DNA from 2 places in the Blautia sp. MSJ-36 genome. Region 2 is predicted to be linked to the other one. Evidence: riboswitches for the same ligand, from Rfam matches in the RefSeq annotation. Region 2 holds a riboswitch; the other holds the start of a gene.
The links. A riboswitch is a leader RNA that binds a small molecule or an ion and turns the genes downstream of it on or off. The one in region 2 is predicted to bind ZMP and ZTP.
Positions count from the first base shown of each region.

Region 1 (4,198 bases), on a different contig from region 2:
TCTTTTACGAAGCATACGGAATTGGACTGCGTATATTTCAAAACGATCAGAGAAACCTTCAGATCCCTCTTTGCTTCCTCTGTAAGCTCTTTATTTTCTGTTACAATATTAGAGATCAGTTCATCATCAATTGCAAGTTCCTGACGTCCCTGCTCAAAAGTAACACCAAATACCTGCTTGTGTTCCAGCGGCTCCGGAACATAATTTTCATCGATCTGGATTACATTGTAGTTGCCTTTTTTCTTCTGTTTCAGGATTTCCAGCGCTTCCTCTGTATATCCCGGTGCGATCACACCATCCGAAATCTCTCTTTTGATCAGCATTGCGGTATCTTTGTCGCAGACATCAGAAAGAGAAATGAAATCACCGAAAGATGACATACGGTCTGCACCTCTTGCTCTTGCATACGCACATGCAAGCGGGGAAAAATTCTTCCAGTCCATATCATCTACCCAGTAAATCTTAGCCAGGGTCTCATTCAGCGGAAGTCCGATGGAAGCACCTGCCGGAGATACATGTTTAAAAGAAGTTGCTGCCGGAAGTCCGGTTGCTTTCTTAAGGTCACGTACCAGCTGCCAGCCGTTAAATGCATCCAGGAAGTTGATATATCCCGGTCTTCCGGAAAGTACCTGGATCGGAAGTTCACTTCCGTCTGCCATATAAATCTTGGATGGTTTCTGGTTTGGGTTGCATCCGTATTTTAACTGTAATTCTTTCATGGAAAAATCCTCCGTTCTCTACAATATCGATTATTTATTCTTGTTTACAATTCTGGATTCATATTTACCTGTTTCAATGTCAATGAAACGGACAAACAGAGAAACTTTATTGTCCTGGTTCAGGCTCTCCCAGAGAAGGTTTGTAAAATCATCAATATCATCCGGAATCTCTACCGGCTTCGGCTCTCCCTCAAAACTTGGAAGCGGGTTTCCGTCGCATTTATAAGTATGAATGAAGCGTCCCTGTCCTGCTGCCGCATTCTCATAAGCGAATGTATAACGGAGGCAGGAATCTGGATTTCCATTATTGCTCTTTAAGATAGACATTGCATAGCTGAATTTTCCGTTTTCCACATGAAGAACACTGGAAATACGAGGTGTGTAATTCGGTGCATCTGGCTCAAATTCTCTGCTGCGGAGTGACTGCTCAAAAGTAAGCTGTCTGTCCATGCCTTCATAGATGGTATCTGTCTGATCCCCATTTGTTACGATCGTCTTGTTTCCAAGGACACGTACCGGTGCATAAATAATCAGGCTCGGGTCTGTAAGTTTGGACGGGTCAAATGCCTGTGTGCGGATTCCCTCACCATCCTCAACAAAAATACGGTTTCTGCTGTTCTCACTTCTTCCCATGATAAAATATGCGGTAACAGCGTGCTTTCCGTCAGCGGAACGTCCAATCACAATTCCTCTTCCTGGGTAGGAATTCTCTTTCAGTTCTTTTTCAAGTGAAAATGTAGTCATTTTTCACAGTCCTCCTTGTCTAATGTAAGGCCCGGGGATCATTCCAGGTATCAGCAGGTAACAAAAAACCGCCTGGACACCCCTTTATCAGGCTGCCCAGGCGGTCGGCTTCTCATTTCACTGCACTCCCTGTAGGTAATCCTACTTTCCGCCAGTCATGCAGCTTCTGTTGTTATATTACAATACTTCTTCTGAATTTTCAAGTCCCAATTTTCAGAAATTATTTTTTCATACTGTCTATTTTCCCTGCAGTTCATAATCTGCCTGAATCTGTGCGGCAATATCTGATTTCATCTGAATCCATGCATCCGGATTTTCCACATAATATTTCGGACAGTCTTTTCCTGTAACATCATAATGCCGGATCACCTGATCCGCCGTCAGTCCAAACCGTGTACAGAGCCAGGCTGTCAGCTTCACTGCCGAACTATATGTTGCCTCATTAAACTGTCCTGTATCATCCAAGTGACAACATTCAATAGATAAGGTGTCCACATTTCTGGAATTCGTAGCATAGGACATTTCTGAGGTAGGAATGCACTGTACCACTTCGCCATCCAGACCTATTACAAAATGACTGCTGACTTTGTTTTCCTGTGTTGTTGCAAGATTTTCGAAATAATTCCGGTTGGACATTGCTGTAGATCCTGGATTGGCAGTATAGTGAATGGCAATATAATTCACCTGTTCAATGGGAATCTGAGGCCTAGAATACGAATTCGGCGTCAGAAGTTCCACGTCAATATAGGGGGCACCCTCTTCCTGCCACTGTTCTGGCCCACTGTTGCCATCGTTTTCCTGAACGGAACCTGTCTCATCAGAATAAATTCTGTCCTCTTCCATACGCATCTCAAAAAATCCATATCCTAATGCACATACCGCAGATATAACAATTACAAAAATCAGAATCATCACTGTTTTTCGAAGAAATTTCAGCGGTTTATTTTTGCGGGAGGTTTTCCTTTTCTTCTTTTTTACGGAATTTGCGGCAGGTTCTGAAGAAGTTTTTTTTACGGAAACAGGCCGCCCGCTATGGGACGGCCTGGGTGACTTCTTACCTGTCTTACCTTTTTTTCCTGTATTACTCATCTACACTGTAGTTTGGAGCCTCTTTTGTGATATGGATATCATGCGGATGTGACTCCTTAAGAGATGCAGCGGAGATTTTAATAAATCTGCCTGTTGTTTTCAGCTTCTCAATGTTCTCTGCTCCACAGTAACCCATACCGGATCTTAAACCACCAATTAACTGGAATACGGTATCTTCAACATGTCCCTTATATGCAACACGTCCTTCAACACCTTCCGGTACAAGCTTCTTCGCATTCTCCTGGAAATAACGATCCTTGCTGCCATTCTCCATAGCTGCAATAGATCCCATTCCACGGTATACTTTATATTTTCTTCCCTGATAAAGCTCGAATGTTCCCGGGCTCTCATCACATCCTGCGAACATGCTTCCCATCATGCAGACATTGGCTCCGGCTGCGATAGCCTTGGTGATGTCTCCGGAATACTTGATTCCACCATCTGCGATGATCGGGATTCCATAGCTGTTGGCTACTTCATAGCAATCCATAACTGCTGTAACCTGCGGAACACCGATACCTGCAACAACACGTGTGGTACAGATAGATCCAGGTCCGATACCAACCTTAACTGCATCTACACCAGCCTCGATCAGAGCCTTGGTAGCAGCACCTGTTGCAACGTTACCTGCGATAACCTGAAGTTCCGGATATGCAGCCTTGATCTCACGAACTGCTTTTAAGATATTCTCGGAATGACCATGTGCGGAATCGATAACGATAACATCTACGTTAGCCTTAACAAGTGCATCCACACGAGCAAGTACATTAGCTGTGATACCAACTGCCGCACCGCAGAGAAGACGTCCCTGTGCATCCTTGGCTGCAAGCGGATATTTAATCTGTTTCTCGATATCCTTGATGGTAATGAGTCCTTTTAAATTAAAGTCGTCATCTACAATGGGTAATTTCTCCTTACGGGATTTCGCAAGGATCTTCTTGGCATCCTCAAGTGTGATTCCTTCCTTGGCTGTGATCAGTCCTTCAGAAGTCATGCACTCCTTGATCTTTCTGCTGAAATCTGTCTCAAATTTAAGATCACGGTTTGTGATAATACCTACAAGTTTTCTGCCTTCTGTAATCGGAACACCGGAAATACGGTATTTCGCCATCAGATCATTGGCATCTTTCAGTGTATGCTCCGGTGAAAGATAAAATGGATCTGTAATAACACCGTTCTCAGAACGTTTAACCTTATCAACCTCTTCTGCCTGTGCTTCAATGGACATATTCTTGTGGATGATACCGATACCACCCTGTCTGGCCATGGCAATTGCCATTCTGTGCTCTGTAACTGTGTCCATTCCCGCACTCATCATGGGGATATTCAGCTTTACTTTCTTGGTTAAATACGTTGAAACATCTACCTGATTCGGAATTACTTTAGAATAAGCTGGAACCAGAAGAACGTCATCAAACGTAATGCCTTCACCAATAATAGTACCCATTGCATTTCCTCCCTTGTGTAAGATATTTTAAATTTGTGAACTAGTGTAACAAAAAACAAGTTTCATGTCAATCCAAAAAAACTTTACTTGGTGCAGAATTTTTCATGGTGTTTGCCAGGGCGTCATCTAATTCGAGAATCACTTTGCATGTTTCACCACCGTCTCTTGTGATCATGGCATAACGTTTATGATCCTCAAT
Region 1 is NZ_JAHLPQ010000005.1:67,318-71,515, forward strand. Features, by position in the region: gene KQI39_RS05680 (phosphoribosylaminoimidazolecarboxamide formyltransferase) at 1-719, opposite strand, end outside; gene KQI39_RS05685 (IMP cyclohydrolase) at 750-1,463, opposite strand; ZMP/ZTP riboswitch at 1,551-1,632, opposite strand; gene KQI39_RS05690 (peptidoglycan recognition protein family protein) at 1,701-2,375, opposite strand; gene guaB (IMP dehydrogenase) at 2,545-3,999, opposite strand; gene KQI39_RS05700 (DUF6106 family protein) at 4,067-4,198, opposite strand, start outside.
Region 1: it holds a riboswitch for ZMP and ZTP, as region 2 does, so the genes downstream of both, KQI39_RS05685 (IMP cyclohydrolase) here and KQI39_RS09450 (formate--tetrahydrofolate ligase) in region 2, are expected to answer to the same signal.

Region 2 (4,198 bases):
AGATCATTTTTGCAGCAAGTTCTCTGGCTGTCATCTGATACATTCCAAGATAATGGGTGACGTCCATAAACACCTCATCTATAGAATAGACATGCATGTCCTCCGGTGCCAGATAACGGAGGTAAACGTTATAGATCCGGGTGCTGTAGTCCATGTACAACGCCATTCTCGGCGGTGCTGTCACATAGGAAACCGCCAGTTCCGGATGTGTTTTCAGTTCATCGGAAAACCAGGATTCTCCGGTAAAGCGTCTTCCCGGTGCTTTTGTGACACGTGCCTGATTCACTTCTTTTACACGCTGGACCACTTCAAAAAGCCTTGCCCTTCCCGGTATCCCATATGCCTTCAAAGAAGGAGAAACTGCCAGACAGATGGTTTTTTCGGTTCGTTCCCTGTCTGCCACAACAAGATTGGTGGTAAGTGGATTTAAGTTCCGCTCCTGACATTCCACGGAAGCGTAGAATGATTTCAGATCGATGGCTATATAGATATGATCTTCTTTTTTATCCATGGATACACCTCCGGAGTGTTTTCTTTTCTTATTATACCAGAAAATTTGTTCGATTATAGGTCTTTTTCTTATTTTTACATAAAAAACCTCCTCCGGTTTTTATTGCCGGAGGAGGTCTCTATCTGAATTCCCCTCAAAAAATTTTTATACTTTATAATATCAGAACAGTCCTGTGATCTTGCCGCTCTCATCTACGTCGATCTTGGTTGCTGCCGGTACTTTTGGAAGGCCTGGCATGGTCATGATCTCGCCGGTGAGTGCTACGATGAAGCCTGCACCTGCGGAGATCTTAAGATTTCTTACTGTTACCTCGAAATCTGTCGGAGCACCAAGCTTTGTCTGGTCGTCTGTTAAGCTGTACTGGGTCTTAGCTACACAGATCGGGCAGTTGCCAAATCCAAGTGCCTCCAGCTGTTTCGCCTGCTTCTGGGCATTTGCTGTAAGAACCACTTTCTTTCCACCGTAAACCTTCTGTACGATCTGGTTCAGCTTGTCCTCGATGGAGCCTTCCAGTTCATAAGCATATGTGAAATCATTCGGCTCTTCAACAAGACGGAGAACTTCCTCAGCAAGCTTGATTCCGCCTTCGCCGCCTTTTGCCCATACCTCGGAAAGTGCTACGTTTACGCCAAGCTCTTTACATTTTGCTTCTACAAAATCAAGCTCTGCCTTGGTGTCAGTCGGGAATGCGTTGATAGCTACCACACATGGAAGCTTGTATACATTTTTGATATTGCTTACATGTTTCAGAAGGTTCGGGATACCTTTTTCAAGAGCCTCAAGGTTCTCATTGTTAAGATCTGCTTTTGCAACACCACCGTTGTATTTCAGGGCACGTACGGTTGCTACGATAACAACTGCACTTGGTGTAAGACCTGCCATACGGCACTTGATATCCAGGAATTTCTCTGCTCCAAGGTCAGCACCGAAGCCAGCCTCTGTGATGGCATAATCAGCAAGCTTCATAGCCATCTTTGTAGCTGTTACGGAGTTACATCCGTGAGCGATATTTGCGAATGGTCCGCCATGAACGATTGCCGGAACATGCTCCAGTGTCTGTACAAGGTTCGGTTTCAGGGCGTCCTTCAGAAGTGCTGTCATAGCACCCTCTGCGTGGAGGTCTCCTGCTGTTACCGGTTTCTGCTCAGCGACCTTACCGTAAGTATATCCGATGATGATTCTGGAAAGTCTCTCTTTCAGATCTTTGATATCACTTGCCAGACAGAGAACTGCCATGATCTCAGATGCTACAGTGATGTCATATCCATCTTCACGCGGCATACCGTTTGTTCTTCCGCCAAGTCCGTCTACTACATTACGAAGCTGACGGTCGTTCATGTCAACGCATCGTCTCCAGGTGATCTTTCTCGGGTCGATGTTCAGTTCATTACCCTGGAAAATATGGTTGTCGATCATTGCTGCAAGAAGGTTGTTTGCCGCACCGATTGCATGGAAATCACCGGTAAAATGAAGGTTGATATCTTCCATCGGAACTACCTGTGCATAGCCGCCGCCTGCTGCACCACCTTTGACACCGAATACCGGTCCAAGGGATGGCTCACGAAGAGCTACCATAACATTTTTTCCAAGTCTCTGCATTCCATCTGCAAGACCTACGGTTGTAGTCGTTTTTCCCTCACCTGCCGGTGTCGGGTTGATGGCTGTTACAAGGATCAGCTTTCCGTCTTTTTTGTCTGTTTCTTTCAGAAGATTATAGTCGATCTTTGCTTTATATTTACCGTACTGCTCCAGATACTTGTCATCAATACCTGCTTTCTCCGCAATCTTGGTAATTGGCTCCATTGTGCACTCCTGTGCGATCTCGATGTCACTTTTGAATCCCATAATGTTCTCCTTTCTCCGCAGCAACCGTCCGGATCTTTTTATCCCATAAAAAAGAGCAGTATCTGAAGTTTTTCAAATACTGCCCAGACGGTCGACTCATCGAATCTCCGGCTCCCTCGTGGTTATCCCACAACTCCGTCAGTCACCGAAGACTTTATTAATTTGATGATTGAATACTAACATATTTATTAGTATTTGTCAAGAAATTATCAAATTATTTTTCCACTTTTAAAGTGAGTTAAATCTAATTTTCTGAATCATTCCAGTTTTTCACACTATTCATCAGATACTGAATGTTATAAGGAAAACGCTGTTTTTCGTCAATTAACGTAATTCATGTCTGATCTTTGCCTGCAAAACCACACCGGATCGCCTGTGTCGGACATATCTTTTTACATCTTCCACATCGGATGCACTCCGTACTGTTTGGATCTTCTGTCGGATCGACCTCCATCTGGCAGATATTTCTGCATTTTCCGCAGTGAACACATTTTTCTTTATCTACTCTGTAACGAAAAACGGAAACTTTATTAAATACCGAATAAAAAGCTCCCAGCGGGCAGATATACTTACAGAATGGCCGGTATATCATAATTGATAAGATAATGGTGATCACAAGGATCGTATTTTTCCACATGTACAGCCAGCCTACTGCACTTCGCATGGATTTGTTCAGCAGCACCAGCGGGATACCTCCCTCCAGCGTTCCTGCCGGGCAGATCAGCTTGCAGAAATATGGTGCTCCCTGGCCCATGATATCTACTACAAACATTGGAAGTATGATCACAAATACAAGAAAGATCACATATTTCAGTTTTCTCAAAAGCTTGTCTCCCCGAAATGTCCGGATCTTCTTTGGAAAAGGAATCTTGTTCAACAGATCCTGGATCAGTCCAAAGGGGCAGAGAAATCCGCACACCAGTCTTCCAAGCAGCGCTCCCACAAAGATCAGAAATCCAGCTACATAATATGCCATCTTGAAGTTCCAGCTTCCGATCACAGCCTGAAGGGAACCAATGGGACAGGCCCCTCTTGCTCCGGGACAGGAATAACAGTTCAGCCCCGGAACACAGACATTTTTCAGTTTTCCGGTATAGATCTTTCCAGTCACAAAGCCTGATATGTGACTGTTTGTAAGGGCCGCCCACAATGCCTGGATCCCATGCCGCGGCCATTCATTTATTTTCATCTTCTTATTATCCAATGCCAATACACTCCATACAGATGTTGATCGCTTTTGTAAAAACTACAGATACCTCACCTCTGTAGATTCCCAGTATCATCAGTAAAATTCCCAAAACCGCCAGAGCAGGTCCGATCCATCTGGATTCTGTTATTTTCCGAATCATTTTTTCACTCTCCGTAATGATCATCTCTTACTTTGAAACGTTTTTAAGCTCTTTTTCCACGATTTCCTTCCATTCGTCCAGTGTATGGCTTCCTGTATAGGTATCGCCTACAATGTTTCCATCTTTGTCAACAAAAAATGTTTCAGGAAATGCGGAAATCCCCTGCAGACGGCCGTTCATCATAGTAGTATCCGGTATCAGGAACGGATACTCTGCTTTTGTTTTTTCCTGAAGAATGCCTGCTTTTTTTACTGCCTCCTCGTCCTGATTTCCCTTTTCATCTGTGGTATCAAGCACTACGCCTGCTACTCCGACGCCTTTATCCTTCATTTCTTTATAGAGCTCCTGAAGTTCCGGAATCTCTTTTACGCATGGTGAGCACCAGGTTGTAAAAACATTTACCAGCGTCAGGTCATAGTCACTGAATACTTTTTCTGTATATGTTTTTCCATCTATTCCTGTTGTTTCAAATTTTCCTACAGATTTTACATCC
Region 2 is NZ_JAHLPQ010000011.1:676-4,873, forward strand. Features, by position in the region: partial or broken gene KQI39_RS09445 (Y-family DNA polymerase) at 1-511, opposite strand, end outside; gene KQI39_RS09450 (formate--tetrahydrofolate ligase) at 671-2,356, opposite strand; ZMP/ZTP riboswitch at 2,431-2,512, opposite strand; gene KQI39_RS09455 (4Fe-4S binding protein) at 2,691-3,545, opposite strand; gene KQI39_RS09460 (CD1871A family CXXC motif-containing protein) at 3,553-3,705, opposite strand; gene KQI39_RS09465 (TlpA family protein disulfide reductase) at 3,733-4,198, opposite strand, start outside.